One region of the Micromonospora sp. WMMD967 genome, then DNA from elsewhere that is predicted to be linked to it. Evidence: riboswitches for the same ligand, from Rfam matches in the RefSeq annotation. Region 1 holds a riboswitch; each other region holds the start of a gene.
What was found. Region 1 has a riboswitch for cyclic di-AMP ahead of O7631_RS05555 (NlpC/P60 family protein). Riboswitches for the same ligand answer to the same signal wherever they lie in the genome.

Region 1 (4,204 bases):
CGTACGTCTGCCCGGCGGATGCCCGGGCCCCGTGGTCGGACACGGCCATCGTGTTCGGGGTGCCGTCCGGCCGGAGCGCGATGTCGTTGACCAGCGGCGCGTCCGCGGACGGCCCGCTCCGCAGCACCACCGACGATGAGCCGCGCGGCGCGCACGGAACACCTGCGGTGACGCATCCGGTGAACGCCGGTTGGTTGGTGGCGTAGTCCGGGTCGATCCGGACCAGCCCGGTGGCCGGGGTGCCGGTGTCCAGCCGAGGTGCGTGCAGCAGGTCGAAGTAGTGCGTCCAGTCCCAGTACGGGCCTGGATCCCAGTGCATTCCCCGCACGGTCGAGGCGACGGTGCCGGGCACGTTGTCGTGGCCGATGATGTGCTGGCGGTCGAGCGGGATTCCCAGCCGCAGCGCCAGGTGCCGGACCAGCTTCGCCGAGGTCCGGTACATCGCCTCCGTGTACCAGGTGCCCTGCGCGGCGAAGCCCTCGTGTTCGAGACCGATCGACTTGGCGTTGACGTACCAGTTGCCCGCGTGCCAGCCGACGTCCTTGGTCTTCACGTGCTGGGCGATGTGCCCGTCGACCGAGCGCAGCGAGTAGTGCCAGCTCACGTACGTCGGGTCCTGGACGAGTTGCAGGGTCGTCGCCCAGCTCGCCTCGGTGTCGTGGATGACGATGTACTCGATCTTCTGCCGGGCGGGCCGGTCGGAGAGATCGTGGTTGCCGTAGTCCCCGTCGCCGAACGCCTCGTAGGGCGCGGGGATCCACTCGCAGGAGATGGTGCGCGGGCATTCCACCCCGTCCGGGCGGGCCAGCCGGCGTAGGCCCAGCCGGTCCAACCAGGAGCGCTGGGGTTGTACCGCGATCGCCGGCAGGGTGATTCGCTGCCCGTCGTCGGTCACCCGTGACTCGCCTGCGGCGATGGTGGTGAAGACCTCGTCGGCGAAGGCCGCCGCGGCGTCGGCGCTGTCCGCACCGGCGTAGCGGGCCACCGCGCCGTACCAGGCCGCCGGGTCGGTGTCCGCGCCGACCGGCGCACCCAACTCCCGCTGGTACGCGCTGAGCAGCGCGGCCCCGCCCCGGATGTTGACCTCCGCATCGGTGCGCAGCGCCTCGGGGGCGGCGCCGGTCAGCGCGGCTGCGGCGTCCACGGTCTGCAACGCGGCGGCGGCCGGCCCGGGAGTCTCGGCGGGCCGGGGCGCGGGTGCCAGGGCGGGCCGGGAGTCGTCGCCGCGTGGGTCCTCGGCACCGGCGTCGTGGTGGCCGCGCCCGGGTAGAGCGGCGACGTGGCGGGCGTCGGTCAGGTGCATCGGGCCGTAGCCGCCGCTCGTGCTCGGTGTGCCGGCGTTGCTGTCCCAGCGGGACTCCAGGTAGGAGACGCCGAGCAGCACACCGGTCGGTACGCCGTACTCGCTCGCCGCGGCGGCGTACTGCTGCTGGCGGTTGGCGGTGGGTGCGGCGGCGGCCGCCGCCGAGAGTGGCACCGCGCTCGCGGCGGCGATGACGGTGGTGGCGAGCAGTGCGCGCCAGCCGGTCGACAGGGTTGGATGGTGCATCGAACCCCCTAGATTCTCGCGGGTAGAGGTCAGGTCACCATCGCGCCGCTGGAGAGTCCGCGTCAATAGCTTTCCATGTATCGACTTGTTCAGAAAGAAATCTTCATTCCGGGCCGCTGGCCCCCACGCGATCGGTACGGAGTGTCACGGCCCCACGGGTTGCGGATTGGTAACAGGCGTCTCTACTCTGGTCATTCGTCGGCCCGATAGCAGCTCCGCCCAGCCCGGGCGGTAACGGACCGACACCGCCGAGTCGTTTCCGAGCGAACCGGGGACCCAGGTCCCTCGGGGTGAATCCGCAGCCACTGCGGTAGGGCGCCGACTTCCCGCCCGAACCCGTCAGCTAACCCGGTAGGCGGTCAGGAAGAAGGAGTACGGAACCCCGGTGGCACTCCATGCCCCGCGGCCGTCGTCCGAGCGGTCGGCAGCAGCCGGCCCGACGCCGATCGTGCCGCGCCCACGCTGGTCCCGCTTCACCACCGCTCTCGCCGCACTGGTCGGCGTCGCCGTCGTCCTGACGGGCACCGCCACGGCGGCCCACGCCGACCCGTCCGTCGCGGAGATCGAGCGTCAGATCGACGAGGACTGGAACAAACTCGAACCGATCATCGAACGGCACAACGCCACCCGGGCCGACCTCGCCGTCAAGCGCAAGCAGGCCGACGCTCTGGCCGCCCGCATTGCCCCGCTCGAACAGCAGGTCGACGCCGCGATGGACAAGGTCAGCGCCCTCGCCGTGCGGGCGTACAAGGGTGAGACCGTCTCGACCGTCAACGCGATGCTGGGCAGCCGGTCGCCGAGCGAGGTGGTCAGTCAGCTCGAGATGCTCGACCGGTTCGCGCACAACCAGCAGCAGGACGTCCGCGAGGTGGCCGACCTGCGGGACGAGTTGGCCGCGCAGAAGGCGCCGCTGGACGACATGGTGGCCCAGCTGACCCGTACCGAGGCTCAGTTGGCGGCGAAGAAGAAGCAGATCAACGAAGAGATCGACCGGCTGCAGAAGCTCCGCCTCAAGGTGTACGGCAACGGTGGCGGTGGCTCGTTGCGCCCCGCGCCCTGCCCCGGCACTTATCCCGGCGGGGCCGCGGGTGTCGCGGTGAAGTTCGCCTGCGCACAGATCGGCAAGCCCTATGTGTGGGGCGCCGAGGGACCCAACTCGTACGACTGCTCCGGTCTGATGCTGGCCGCCTGGGCGAAGGCCGGTGTGTCGTTGCCGCACAACGCTGCCCAGCAGAGCCGCGTCACCAAGGACGTCAGCAAGGGCGACCTGCGCCCCGGCGACCTGGTCTTCTACTACAGCGACATCCACCACGTCGGCATGTACGTCGGCGGCGGCTGGGTCGTGCACGCCTCGCAGGCCGGCCAACCGGTCAAGATGAAGAAGGTCGACGACGGCCCGATCCACAGCTACGGCCGTCCAGGCTGATCGGGAGTGACCGAAGGGCCCGTCGCGATCCGTCGCGGCGGGCCCTCGTCGTCACGGGTTCAGCGGGTCGGCCAGGTGCGCCAGTGCTGCCAGGCGCGGCTGGGCGTCGGCCCCCGCTGACCCTGGTAGCGGGATCCGTAGACCACCGAGCCGTACGGGTGCTCGGCCGGCGAGGAGAGCCGGAAGATGCAGAGCTGCCCGATCTTCATGCCCGGCCAGAGGGTGATCGGCAGGTTCGCCACGTTGGAGAGTTCCAGCGTCACGTGTCCGGAGAAGCCGGGGTCGATGAAGCCGGCGGTGGAGTGCGTGAGCAACCCGAGCCGGCCCAGTGAGCTCTTGCCTTCGAGTCGGCCGGCGAGCTGGTCGCCCAGGGAGATGACCTCCAGCGTCGAGGCGAGCACGAACTCCCCCGGGTGCAGCACGAACGGCTCGCCGTCGGGCACCTCGACCGCCGAGGTCAGGTCGTCCTGCTGCATCGCCGGATCGATGTGGGTGTAGAGGTGGTTGTTGAAGACCCGGAACAGCCGGTCGAGTCGGACGTCGATGCTGGAGGGTTGGACCAGGGTGGGCTCGAACGGCTCCAGGCCCAGCGTGCCGGCCTTGATCTCGGAGACCAGGTCGCGGTCGGAGAGCAGCATCGGACCACCATAGCCGCGTTGCCGAAACCGGCCGGATTCGGTGCCGGTGACCAGCGCGTCGAGGTCGCCCGTCGTACATTTGTTCGATAGAATGCTCGCATGGCTTCCTGGTCCGATTTCGCCGCCGACGAGCCCCGACTCGCCGACGGGATCCGCGTTCTCCTCCAGCAGTACGGGCCGGGCTTCGGCTACCTGGCCACGGTCCGCGCAGACGGTGGGCCCCGGGTCCACCCGGTCTCCCCGGTCATCACGGACGAGGGTCTCTTCTGCTTCATCATCGACTCCCCGAAGCGCCGTGACCTCGAACGCGACGGCCGTTACGCGTTGCACTCGTTCCCCCCGGAGGAGAGCGACGACGAGGCCTACCTGGCGGGGCACGCTCGTCCGGTGACCGATCCGGTCCGGGTCGCGCGGCTGGCGCAGAGTGCCCGGGCCGAGCAGCAGGTCGACTGGCGGTTGTTCGAGTTCACCGTCGACGTGGCCATGCTGACCCGCCGCGAGCAACACACCGTCGGTGTCCCGGGTGTCGCGCCGAGCCGGCCGGCCGTCCGGGTCTGGCTGGACCCGCGCGCCCCGTCGGCGACGGCCGAG
Region 2 (4,204 bases), 5.6 Mb from region 1:
CCGACCTGCTGGCCGAGGTGGAGGGCACGGTCGGCGTGATCACGCCGGTGCCACGTCGCAACGAGGTCGCCGGCTGGCTGGACGCGCTGGACGCGCCGAGGTTGCAGGTGGTCACCAGCCTGGAGGCCAAGGGCATGGAGTACGACGGAGTCGTGCTGGTCGCCCCGAGCGAGATCCGGGCGGATCCCGGTGCGGGGGTACGCACCCTGTACGTGGCGCTGTCCCGGGCCACCCAGCGACTCACCACCATCGACCCCACCGGTTGACCTGCGCGAGCGGCCGCCGGGGGGAGGCGCGACCCGCACACTTGCACACATTGCGATGTGAACATACATTGGACCGGACCTCGGACGGCGGCGGAAGGTAGTTCACGTGGGCGCAGGTCATGACCACCACCACGGATCCGTCGCCAATGCCGCACACCAGCACCGGGGTCGACTCTGGGCGGCATTCGGGCTGCTCGCCACCCTGATGGTGGTCGAGGCGGTCACCGCCCTGCACACCGGGTCACTCGCCCTGCTCTCCGACGCCGGGCACATGTTCACCGACGTGCTGGGCATCGGCATGGCGCTCGCCGCGATCACCGCGACCCGGCGGGCCGCCGGCGACCCGCAGCGCACCTTCGGGCTCTACCGACTCGAGGTGCTCGCCGCACTGGCCAACGCCGTCCTGCTCTCCGGTGTCGCGGTCTACGTGCTGATCGAGGCGATCCGCCGCTTCGGCGACCCGCACGAGGTCATCACCGGTCCGATGCTCCTGGTGGCCGTCCTCGGCCTGCTCGCCAACATCGTCGCCTTCGCCCTCCTCCGCGCCGGCGCGCGGGAGAGCATCAACATCCAGGGCGCCTACCTGGAGGTCCTCGGCGACCTGCTCGGCTCGGTCGGCGTGATCGGCGCGGCACTGCTCATCACCGTCACCGACTGGTGGTGGGCCGACCCGCTGGTCGCCGTCGCCATCGGTGTGTTCATCCTGCCGCGCACCTGGCGGCTGGCCCGGGCAGCCATCCGCATCCTGGTGCAGGCCGCACCGGAACACCTCCAGGTGACCGCCGTGCACGACCGGCTGGCCGCGGTGCCCGGCGTGGTCGAGGTGCACGACCTGCACGTCTGGACGCTCACCTCGGGCATGGACGTGGCCTCCGCACACCTCACCATGGAGCCCGGCGCAGAGGTCGGCGCGGTGCTCACCGCCGCGCGTACGGCCCTGCACGACGACTTCCGAATCGAGCACGCCACGTTGCAGATCGAGCCAGGCGCCGCCTCCGGGTCGTGCGGCTCGATCGAGTGGTGAAGGTGACTTCCCCGTGCTGACGCACTCACCGTCCGTCACATTCGCTGCAGCCGCCCCACCAGTACCGGTAGGCTCTGTCCCGGCCGCCACCAGGCGGCGCCTCCCGGCGCCGGTGGTGGTCGTCGCCTAATCGCCCACACGGGCGAACCGGGGAACCACGTTCCTGGGGTGCATCCGCGTCAGCGGTAGGGATCTTCCGTCCCGAACCCGTCAGCTAACCCGGTCGGCGGCTGACGGAAGGAATGCGCAGTGGCACCAGCACGACCACCTGCCGCCCGACTGGCGGCCCTGATCGTCGCGATGCTCGCTCTCGGCGTCGCGCTGCCGGCCGGCACCGCCTCGGCCGCTCCCCCGACCGGCCAGCGGGCCGCCGCACCCGACTCCGACGAAGAGGGCGGCACCCCGGCACTCCGCGCCCAGCTCGAAGCCGCCAGCAAGGGCTACCTGGACGCGAAACGCTCCCTGGACACCTCCGTGCAGCGGCAGCAGCAGCTCACCACCCAACTGAAGACCATCGAGGTCGAACTCGACCAGCGCAGCGGCAAGGTCGGCGAGATCGCCGGCGTCGCGTACCGCACCGGCCGACTCAGCACCATCTCGGCGCTGCTCAACAGCAACACCCCGGAAGGCTTCATGGACCGGGCCGCCTCCCTGGACGCGGTGGCCGCCAACGAGGACCGGGTGCTGCGCGACCTCCTCAGCACGAAGGACCAGGCCAACCGGACCCGCGCCGCCCTGGACGGTGAGATCAACGAACAGCGCAAGCAGGTCGCGGTGATGGCCAAGCGCAAGGAGCAGGCCGAGCGGGCCCTGACCGTCGCCACCACCCCGAAGCCGCAGACCACCGCCGACACGGGCTCCAACCGGGGCACCTCCACCAGCAACGCGAAGGCCGCGCCACGCAACTCCGACGGCTCCTGGCCGAAGGAGTCGTGCAGCGTCGACGACCCCACGCCGGCCAGCGGCTGCATCACCCCGCGCACCCTGCACGCGCTCAACCAGGCCAAGGCCGCGGGCTTCACCCGGTACGTCTCCTGCCACCGCAACGGCGGCTCGGGCGAACACCCGAAGGGCCGAGCCTGCGACTTCGCCGCGCAGAAGGGCGGCTTCGGCGGGGACGCCACCGGCGGGGACAAGACGTACGGCAACAACCTGGCGGCGTACTTCATCCGCAACGCCGACCGGCTCGCCGTGCTGTACGTGATCTGGTACCGGCAGATCTGGCTGCCCAGCAGCGGGTGGAAGTCGTACAGCGGGGCGGGCGGCGACCCGTCCAGCGACCACACCAACCACGTACACCTGTCGGTCTACTGACCGCTCGTGGCCGGTGCCCCCGTCGAGGAGCACCGGCCACGGCTACGTCGCGGGACGTACACCCGATGTCGCCGGTCATCGGACGACCCGGCCACGGTCAGCGGGCAGCATCGCGGTATGCCTCGGATCCCACCTACCGCCCGCAAGGCACTGCTCACCCTGCACCTGGTCACCTCGCTGGGCTGGCTCGGCGCGGACCTGGTGCTGCTCACCCTCGGCATCGCCGTACAGCGGGGCGCCGACCCGGCCGTCCTCTACCCGGTCGGCGCGCTGGTCGGCACCGTCCTGTTCGCACCGCTGAGCGTCCTGGTCTGGTTGATCGGTGTCGTCAGCGCGCTGCTCACCCCGTGGGGCCTCCTGCGCTACCGGTGGGTGCTGGTCAAACTCGTCATCACCACGGTGATGGTCGGACTGGTGCTGTTCCTGCTCACCCCGAATCTGCGGCACGCCGGAGCGCTGGGCGCCGCCCTGCCCGTACGCGATCGCGCCGACCTGGTGATCGCGCCCGCGGTGTCGACCACCCTCATGATCATCGCGACGGTGCTCTCCACCTACAAGCCGTGGGGCCGCCGGCAGGCCGCCCGAACGACCACCGCGAGCACCGCCCGCACGTCGGTGCCCACGCCGCCATGATCGTCGCCCCCGACAAAGGCGCCGCGAGAGGGCGACGCCGCCCAACGGCGGCCACGCCGCCATGATCGCGGTGCCCAACCGCGACAACGCCCCACGGCGAGTGTTCGCCGCCATGATCGCAGCCCCCAACCGCCACAACGCCCCACGGCGGGTGTTCGCCGCCATGATCGCGGCGCCCAACCGCGACAACGCCCCACGGCGAGTGTTCGCCGCCATGATCGCGCTGCAACCAGGATGTAGTGGTGGCCTGAGCGCCGTGAGGCCACTACATCCATGATCGAGCGTGACCTTGAGGGCTGCGGGCGCGCCGATCCGCCCGCGGGCGGTCGCGCCGGGTGTTCGCCCTCAAGATCCGCGCAACATCAGGGATAGTGCTGTCTCCCGCACGTCGGAGGCAGCAACATCCGGGATATTGCGCGGATCTTGGGGGCGAGGGCGCGGGGCGCGGGGCGCGGGCGCGCGGGGCGCGGGGCGCGGGGCGCGGAGCGCGGGGCGCGGAGCGCGGGCGCGCGGGGCGCACGGGCGTGAGGCGCGGGCGCGCGGGGCGCGAGTGGGGCGCGCGGGCGTGAGGTTTGGGCGCGCGGGGCGCGAGTGGGGCGCGCGGGTCAGGCGGCCGGTGGGGGGTCGTCGGCGCGTTCCAGGGCCGGTCCCAGTCGGGTGGCCAGGGCGAGGTGGGCGGCACGGGCCTGGCGGAACGCGTACCGGAACAGGGGGGCCGGCGCGGTCAGTGTGATCTCGACGTCGATCCGGACCAGGCCGTCCGGCTCGGGGCGCAGTCGGGTGTGGTTGCGCACGGTGGTGGCCGGCCATTGACGGGCCACCATGACGATCTCGTCGTCCTCGTTGATCAGCACGTCCGCGTGGTACGTGGTCGTGAAGCGCAGCGGGCCGACCGCCAGACGGTCGTTGATCGTGTAACTGGCCTGCGCACCGGGTCGGGGCGGCAGTTGACGGACCTGGACGATCA
Region 3 (4,204 bases), 460 kb from region 1:
GACACGTACCCCGCACCGGATCGTTGGGAGTCTCACCTTGGGTTCCGACCACGCCCGTCCCGCTCCGTCCGCCCCACCCCGGGTGCGACGGATCCTCGTCATGACCGTGGTGCCCCTCTTCGTCGCCACCGTGATCGCGGCCGTACTCCTCTGGCCACGCGGCGGGTCACCGCAGTCCGACGGCGGCGCGGACGTGCCGCGCTACAGCGGCACTGTGACCCGGGTGGTGATGGAGCCGTGCCCGCCGTCGCCGTCGAGCCCCGAGGGCACACCGAGCGTCGGCGACGGGCGCTGTGGCACCGTCGACGTCCGCGTGGACGACGGGCCGTCGGCCGGCAAGCAGGTCGAGACGCCGGTGCCCGACGGGCCGGGCGCACCCCGGGTGGAGGTCGGCGACGAGGTCATCCTGGTCGAGCTGACCGACCCCACCGATCCCACCATCAGCAACTGGAACGTCGCCGAGCACCAGCGGGGCACCCCGATGCTGTGGTTGGCCGTCGTCTTCGCCGCCGCGATCGTCGCGTTCGGTCGGTGGCGGGGTCTCGCCGCGCTCGCCGGGCTGGCCGCCAGCTTCGCCATCCTGCTCACCTTCGTGCTGCCGGGCATCGGCGCGGGGAAGTCACCCCTGCTGGTGGCGGTGGTCGGTGCCGCCCTGATCATGTTCGTGGTGCTCTACCTGACACACGGGGTCACCGCACAGACGTCGGTGGCGGTGCTCGGCACCCTGGGGAGCCTGGTGTTGACCGGCGTGCTCGCCACCATCGCCACGGCCGCGACCCACCTCACCGGCTTCGGCAGCGAGGAAGCCACCACCCTGTCGATGTTCCAGGGCGACGTGGACCTGCACGGCCTGCTGCTCGCCGGAATCATCATCGGATCGCTCGGGGTGCTTGACGACGTGACAGTCACCCAGGCGGCCACCGTCACCGAGCTTGCGCACGCCAACCCCGGCCTGACCCGGCTCCAGCTGTACCGCGCGGCGACCCGGGTCGGTCGGGCGCACATCGCGTCCACTGTCAACACCATCGTGCTGGCGTACGCGGGCGCGTCGCTGCCGCTGTTGCTCCTGCTCACTGCCGACGCGCGGCCGATCGGGCAGATCCTCACCAGCGAGTTCCTCGCCCAGGAGATCGTCCGCAGCGCGGTAGCCACCCTCGGCCTGATCGCCGCCGTGCCGCTGACCACCGGACTGGCCGCGGTGGTCACCGCCGCCGGTCGCACGGACACCACGTCGCCCGCCGGGGCTTCCGCCCCGCGACCGCAGACGGACCGGGCGGAGGCACTGGCCGCACTGATCTCACCGCGAACGGGTCACCCCGAGGAGTCGGACCCGACGCGGACTCCACCCCCATCTACCGCCGCCGACCGGTGGCCGGAGCCGAACAGGAGCACGGATACGACATGGTGACACTCCTCAGCGTGACCAGATCGGGCCTCCACCCTGAGAACCGCGTCACTGGTCACTCAACGCTATGGCGAAATGACGCTTTTGGTCGGCATCCAGGCGTAGCTCACCCGGTCGACTCTCGGGTAACCTCGCTGCCGGTCACCGATGAAGGCGCGAAGCGGCGTCTGCGGTGCCACCGCCCAATCGCCAACCGGCGAGCCGGGGACCCAGGTACGTGGGGTGAATCCGCGTCAGCGGTAGGGGCCACTTCCGCCCCGAACCCGTCAGCTAACCCGGTCGGCGGTCGAGGGAAGGGAACATTGTGACGGCACCCCTACGCCGCTGGTTGACACCCGTGGTGGCCGTGATCGCCGCACTCACCGTGCTCGCCGGGCCCCTCCCGGCCCACGCCGCCCCGACGAACCCCACCCCGTCCGGGCACGAGGAGGACGGCGAGCCGAAGCTGCTCACCGACGTCATCGAGCAGGCCAACCGCGACTACTCCGCCGCGAAGTCCCAACTGGACAAATCCAAGAAGCGGCAGAACGAGTTGGCGCAGGAGGTCGATCGGGCCCGGGCCGACCTGGACGCGCTGGCCCCTCAGGTTGGGCAGATCGCCGCCCAGTCGTACCGGACCGGCCGCATCGGCGCGCTCGCGATGCTGTTGGAGAGCAAGGCCCCGGACGCGTTCGTCCAGCGCGCCTCGCTGCTCGACGAGATGAACATGGTCAACGAGAAGAAGCTCGCCGAGGTCAACACGGTGAAGGCCCGCGCCGAGCAGGCCAAGCTACTTCTCGACGCGGAGGTCCGCGAGCAGCAGAAGCAGACCGCCGTGATGGCGAAGCGGAAGAGCGAGGCCGACAAGGCGCTCTCCCTCGTCGGCGGGAAGGGCTTCACCGGCGGCCTGGTCGACGCCACCTCGAAGGTCGCCAAGATCGGCCCGGGTCGCACCGCCGACGGTGACTGGAAGCCGCAGTCGTGCAGCGAGAAGGACCCGACCACGTCGGGTTGCGTCACCCCCCGCACGCTGCACGCGTACAAGGAGGTCAAGGCGGCCGGCTTCAACCGGTTCGTCGGCTGCTACCGCTCCGGCGGGCCGTGGGAGCACCCCAAGGGCCGCGCCTGCGACTGGTCGCTGCAGAAGAGCGGCTTCGCCCCATGGCACAACGACGACACCCGGAAGTACGGCAACAACGTCGCCGCCTTCCTCATCCGCAACGCCGACCGACTGGGCATCTACTACGTCATCTGGAACCGGCAGATCTGGTTCCCGGCGACCGGCTGGAGTTCGTACAGCGGGCCGTCGAACCACACCGACCACGTCCACATGTCGCTGCTCTGACCCGCAGGACCTTTGTCGAGGGCCGTTCCGCGTCGCGCGGAACGGCCCTCGTCGTATCGGGCCGCAAAAGACGCGGCTCTCGTCGCGTCAGGCCGGGAGCGACGCGGCTCTCGTCGCGTCAGGCCGGGAGCGACGCGGCTCTCGTCGCGTCAGGCCGCGGCGGGCGCGGCCGGGTCGGCGTCGAGAGTCGTGAGGCCGGCCGGTACGGCGGCCACCGGGCGCACCTCTCCAGCGGCGAGCCGGTACGACACACCCACCACCGCGCACCGCCCCTGCGCCACCTCGCCGGCCAGCACGGGCGACTGCCCGAGCAACGTCTCGACGGTCTGTGCGATGTGGATGTCGACGATGCCGTTGATGTCCTGCACACCCTCGGCGTCGGCCCGGCGCAGGCTGGGCAGCACGGCGTCGACCACAGCGGGCAGGTGCCCCGGCGGTCGGGCGCCGGTCGCGGCGGCCTCCCGGGCCGCCTGCACCGCTCCGCACGAGTCGTGACCGAGCACGACCACGAGCGGGGTGCCGAGCACTGTCACCGCGTACTCCACGCTGCCGAGCACCTCCGGGCCGGCGGTGTGGCCGGCGGTCCGGACCACGAACAGGTCACCCAGCCCGCGGTCGAAGATGATCTCGGCGGCCAGGCGGGAGTCGGAGCAACCGACGATCACCGCGAAGGGGTGCTGCCCGTCGGCCACGGCGGCCCGACGGCCGGCGTCCTGGTTGGGGTGGCGAGGAGAGCCGTCGACGAAGCGCCTGTTGCCAGCGACCAACTCGGTGTAGGCCAGAGCCGGCGCGCTCGGCGCGGCTGCCCGGTCGGTGGTCCGCTGCGGCCCCGGCTGCCCACCGGTAGTTCCGGAATGACTCATCCCCGCACCTCGTCTCGATGCATCTGACCTGGTCAAACGGCTTCAGGTGGGCCGGCGGCGGGCGCCGGCTCGGGGTCAACGGTCACACGCACCGAAAAACGCGTCAAGGGATGCGTGATATAGATTTCATACGTTGACCCCGAATCGACCCGCGGGCGACGCACCGAGGGCGGGCATCCGGAGAGGCGGTCACACGATGACGAACACGTCGACCGGCAGCGGGCGGAACTGGACATTCCTCACCAACCACGGTCACGTGCTGCTGGCCATCGCCCGCGACCCCACCGCCCGGCTGCGGGACGTCGCCGCCGAGGTCGGGGTGACCGAACGCGCCGCGCAGGCGATCGTCGCCGACCTGGAGGCGGACGGATACCTGCACCGGACCCGCGTCGGCAGGCGCAACGAATACACCCTCAACCCGGCCGGCCGGTTCCGGCACCCCGCCGAGGCCGACCGTCAGGTCGGCGCGCTGCTCGCACTGTTCGCCGAGACGCCCACCGCGGACGTCGACCCCCCGGCCTGACCGTCGTCGCCGGGCCGTTGCCCGACCGGGCACAGCGGTAATCTCTGCGGGTGCGCGAATGCCCGCCGTCGAGCGCGACCCCCTCGTCC
Region 4 (4,204 bases), 2.1 Mb from region 1:
TGCTTCCGGTCGCGTTCACCTGTCCGCTGTGGTGGGTGGCGCGCTGGGCGACGCGGGTGCTGACCAGCCTCGCCGTCGTCGCGGCCCTGGCGCTCGGCGCGGGCCCGGCCTCGGCCGCCGTGCCAACCCCGTTCGGCCTCGGATCACTCCCGGCGACCTGCCCGTCCACCTGCGCACAGGGGGCGGTGCACGAGGCGCAGGCGGCGACCGGGGAGCCCGTCGAGGAGTCCTCCCCAGCGGGGTCCGTCGACCCGCAACCGGCTGCGCCCGGCGACCAGACCACCGCACCGACCGGCCCGCGGCCGGTGCGCGCGGCCGAGTCCGACCGGCTGCCCCTGGTCCACAGCCCGAGCAGCCGGGCACCCCGGGCACCACCCGGGCGCTGAGTCACCGGGACGAGCGTCCCGCCCCGCCGCGCCTGTCGACCCACCAGCTCCGCGCCCCGCCGGCCCGTGCTCTGCCCTGGCCCGGTGGCGGTGGGGCTCCCATCGCATCGCTCTCTCCCGAGGTGCCGACCATGGAGACCGCTGTCTTCTACCAGTTCGTGACCGAGGTGCCGCAGGCCGCCGCCATCTGGTCCACCCTGTTCCTGCTGGCCCTGGGCGTACTCGCCCTGCTGGTGGCCCGCCCCGAGCGGGAGACACCCCCGGACGCCCCGCGCACTGCCGCCCTCACCGCTCGTGAGGTGGCCGCCGCCGAGGCCGCCGACACGCGCCGGTACGCCGAGGAGGTGGCTGTCGCCGCGACCGGGGCGGCCCGGACCGCGCAGCGGCGACGTGCTGACTGGCTGACCGCTCAGGAGGAGATGGAACGGGCCTGGGCCGCGTACGACGAGGCGGACACCGCCGCCCGTCGCTTCGCGGGCGCTGGGGCGCTGCCCACCCCGCAGACCCCCCACACCCCGGCCGAGTACGCCGCCCGCGAGCGCTACCTGCACCGGGCCGCGATGACGGCGTACTGGCGGGGTGACCTGAGCATGGCGCAGCTCGGCGACGTGTTCGCGCACCGGCGCGGCTGGGATCCCCGGCGGCACCCGGTCGAGCAGGAGGTGCTGCTCAGCCGGACGATCCGGGACACCCGGCTGGCCGACTACCAGGCCGCCGCATCCCGGGAGCGGGCTGCCTGGCGGGACGCGGAACTGGCTGCCGACTCAGCGCGGGCACTCGCGACGGAGAGCTGCGCGGCGGCGGCCCGGCTGCGACCGAACCCGCTACCCGCGCGGCGAACGGTGACCGGTGCGTTCCGCCCCGCTGTCGTGGCGCGATGGCGGCCGGCGCGGGCGAGTTGAGCCCGATCCGTGACGTGAGCCGGGTCACGCCGACCGGAATTCGGGCGTCCGGCACGATCGGCGCGAATCTTCCGGTGAATCTGGCCGCGTTCTCGGCGGCCTGTCCGGTTGTCGCCCGTAGGCGTCACCGTAACCGCTTGTCCCATCGAGTCACGTCATCGGCAATACGCGCAGAAATTGCCGCTCCATTTCAGGTTTACGCAGGTGGGGCTGGCTTGGCAGGGGTGCGGACGGGCCAGTACTGTCGTCCCGTCCGGTGCGGTAACCGATCGCAAGAGGCGACGCCGCGCCGACCCGCTCAATCGTGATGAACGAACCGGGGACCCACCAGTAAGTCCGGGGTGAATCCGCGAGCCAGAGCCCGCGGTAGGGCGATCTTCCCGCCCGAATCCGTCAGCTAACCCGGTAGGCGGTGTCGGAAGGAGTTCCATCCTCGTGCAGCACCTTTCCACCCCTCGGTTGTTCCCTCGCCTCCACGGCGCAGCGGTGCCCCCGCTCATTCGTCCAGTGACGGTGAGCTGACCCCCCGGGTCATCGCCTAACCGCCCGGCCACGCCGGGCGTTCCCCTGAGCGGTTCACCATCCGCGGACCACGGTCCGCGCGCTGGCGCCTGCCCGGATACCGGTCCGGTCGCCGGTGTGCCGCTCTCCCCCCGATCCGTGGAGGACCCCGTGAAGCACACCCTGCAGCGTCAGCTCCGCCGTTTCGCCACCGAGCGTCCGTACCAGATCGTTGCCGCCTCGGCCGCGGCCCTCGCGATCGCCACCACCACTGGCGCCCTGCTCACCACCGCCGACGACGCACCCGCCGGCCAGCGCACCGCGACCACTGTCGCCGAGATGCGCAGCGACGTCGCCGCCTCCCGCGGCGAGGTGCGTGAGGCGTCCCCGTCGGCCAGCGCCGCGCCGAGCACCGCCGCTCCGGCCACCACCGCCGCGTCGCCGGCGGCCAAGGCCAAGGCCAACCCCGACCTCACCCGTAAGCCGACGCCGCCGAAGCCGCCCGCGACCAAGGTGCTGGACTACGACTACGAGGCGCAGAACACGTACTACAACTGCGGCCCGGCGGCCACCCGGAACGCCCTCAGCGCCGCCGGTATCGACCGCACCCAGGAGGAACTCGGCGCTGAGCTGGGCACCACCGAGATGGGCACCAACTCCGCCGAGGACACCACGCGGGTCCTCAACGCCGAGGTGAAGGGCTCCCCGTACCGGACCCGGATGTTCGCCGGCGCCCCCAGCCCGGCCCAGATGGACCGGCTCCAGGCCGACGTCGTCAAGGCCATCACCGACGGCCGTGGCGTGGTCGCGAACGTCGTCGGCGACGCCGTCGACACCAACGGCGGTTACCACTCCTACGGCGGCGGTCACTACATCGCCGTCGTGGGTTACAAGGACAACGGCCGTACCGTCCGGATCGCCGACTCGGCCAACGCGGCCGACCCGTCGTACTGGATCACCACCATCGACCTGGCCAACTGGATCGCCAGCCGGGGCTACTCCGCCTGACCCAGGCACGCTGACCGCCGCGGGCGTCGTCCCCCACGAGGGGCCGACGCCCGCGGCGTTCTCGTCGGTGCCGTCGGTGTCCTGCGGAGGCGTCGACTCTCGTACCGGGCCGTGAACCGTGGGAGACTGCGGCCGTGGTGGATGAATCGGGTGGTCAAGCCGGTCGTGGGCGGGTCCTGCTGCTCCTGCACGGAATGGGCACGACCGGGGACGTCTGGTTGCCGTGGGCGCCGCTGCTCGAGCAGCGCTGGGCGGGGCGGTGGCTGGCGCCGGATCTCGCCGGCCACGGCTGGGCGGCACCGCTGCCGTCGTACACCTTTGCGGGGTTCGCCGACCGGATAGCGCGCGGCCTGGCGCCCGGTGACCGGCTCGTCGTGCTCGGGCACTCGCTGGGTGGGGTGGTCGGCCTCGCGCTGGCCGCCCGCGCCGCCGGGACGCCCGTGGACGCCGTGGTCGGGCTGGGCATCAAGGCCGTCTGGTCACCCGACGAGCTGGCCCGCGCCGCCGACCTCGCCGCCCGCCCGGTCAGCTGGTTCGCCACCCGCGCCGAGGCGGCGCGCCGCTACCTTCGGGTGTCCGGCCTGGCCGGCCTGGTCCCGCCGGACCATCCGGTGGTGGACGCCGGCCTGCGTCAGGTCGACGGCCGGTGGCGCCTCGCCATGGACCCGACCGCGTTCGCCGTCGGCGAGCCCGACCTGGCCGCGCTGCTGGCGGCGACCGACGCGCCGGTCGTGCTGGCGCGCGGGGAACACGACCCGATGGTCAGCGACGAACAGCTCAAGGAGTACGGGGTCCCGGTCGCCACGTTGCCCGGTCTCGGCCACAACGCGCACGTGGAGGACCCGGCGGCCGTACTGGCGCTGCTCGACCCGTACCGCTGAGCGGTCCCGACCGGAAATATCGGTCGTGCGGTCGCACCTTCGACACCTACATTCGGCCGGATGCCTGCTATTGATCCGTCCCTTGTGGTCACCGTGAGCCTGAATGTCGTGGACGCTCGACTCGACGATGCCGCGCGTCGGTGCCGGTCCCTGCTCGCGTCGCTCGGCGCGGTGGGTCTGGTGGCGTCCCGCACCGAAGCCGACGGGCCCCGCGACGGGGTGGACGTCGACCTGACGCTGATGCCGTCCGTCCCGTCCGTTTCGGGCGCTGAAGCGGTACGTCACCTGGCCGCGCCACTGCTGACGCGCTTCCGGTGGAGCCGTGGCGATCTCGAGGTGGACGAATCGGCGGCCGGTCACCCGATGGGTTTCGCCGCTGGTCGTGAGCGGACGACCGCCGGCGTGACGCCGATCTGTGTGTCTATCTGCGCGGCCGATGACACCGAAGGCGAGTGGTGGGACCCGCCGAAGTGGCTGCCCACCGACGAGGCCGTCGTTCCTGTCCGGCGACGGGTCAGACGACTGC

Region 2: another riboswitch for cyclic di-AMP. It lies ahead of O7631_RS30565 (hypothetical protein); the one in region 1 lies ahead of O7631_RS05555 (NlpC/P60 family protein).
Region 3: another riboswitch for cyclic di-AMP. It lies ahead of O7631_RS07715 (hypothetical protein); the one in region 1 lies ahead of O7631_RS05555 (NlpC/P60 family protein).
Region 4: another riboswitch for cyclic di-AMP. It lies ahead of O7631_RS15205 (C39 family peptidase); the one in region 1 lies ahead of O7631_RS05555 (NlpC/P60 family protein).

Annotation. Positions count from the first base shown of each region.
Region 1 is NZ_JARUBK010000001.1:1,163,248-1,167,451, forward strand. Features, by position in the region: gene O7631_RS05550 (peptidoglycan recognition family protein) at 1-1,549, opposite strand, end outside; cyclic di-AMP (ydaO/yuaA leader) riboswitch at 1,786-1,921, shown strand; gene O7631_RS05555 (NlpC/P60 family protein) at 1,935-2,975, shown strand; gene dcd (dCTP deaminase) at 3,035-3,613, opposite strand; gene O7631_RS05565 (pyridoxamine 5'-phosphate oxidase family protein) at 3,713-4,204, shown strand, end outside.
Region 2 is NZ_JARUBK010000001.1:6,801,251-6,805,454, forward strand. Features, by position in the region: gene O7631_RS30555 (AAA family ATPase) at 1-266, shown strand, start outside; gene O7631_RS30560 (cation diffusion facilitator family transporter) at 373-1,290, shown strand; cyclic di-AMP (ydaO/yuaA leader) riboswitch at 1,404-1,535, shown strand; gene O7631_RS30565 (hypothetical protein) at 1,591-2,604, shown strand; gene O7631_RS30570 (hypothetical protein) at 2,722-3,237, shown strand; gene O7631_RS30575 (SRPBCC family protein) at 3,843-4,204, opposite strand, start outside.
Region 3 is NZ_JARUBK010000001.1:1,622,827-1,627,030, reverse strand. Features, by position in the region: gene O7631_RS07720 (YibE/F family protein) at 38-1,408, shown strand; cyclic di-AMP (ydaO/yuaA leader) riboswitch at 1,575-1,705, shown strand; gene O7631_RS07715 (hypothetical protein) at 1,710-2,729, shown strand; gene O7631_RS07710 (carbonic anhydrase) at 2,879-3,592, opposite strand; gene O7631_RS07705 (MarR family winged helix-turn-helix transcriptional regulator) at 3,789-4,115, shown strand.
Region 4 is NZ_JARUBK010000001.1:3,248,905-3,253,108, forward strand. Features, by position in the region: gene O7631_RS15195 (hypothetical protein) at 1-386, shown strand, start outside; gene O7631_RS15200 (hypothetical protein) at 518-1,288, shown strand; cyclic di-AMP (ydaO/yuaA leader) riboswitch at 1,574-1,715, shown strand; gene O7631_RS15205 (C39 family peptidase) at 1,949-2,797, shown strand; gene O7631_RS15210 (alpha/beta hydrolase) at 2,932-3,678, shown strand; gene O7631_RS15215 (hypothetical protein) at 3,787-4,204, shown strand, end outside.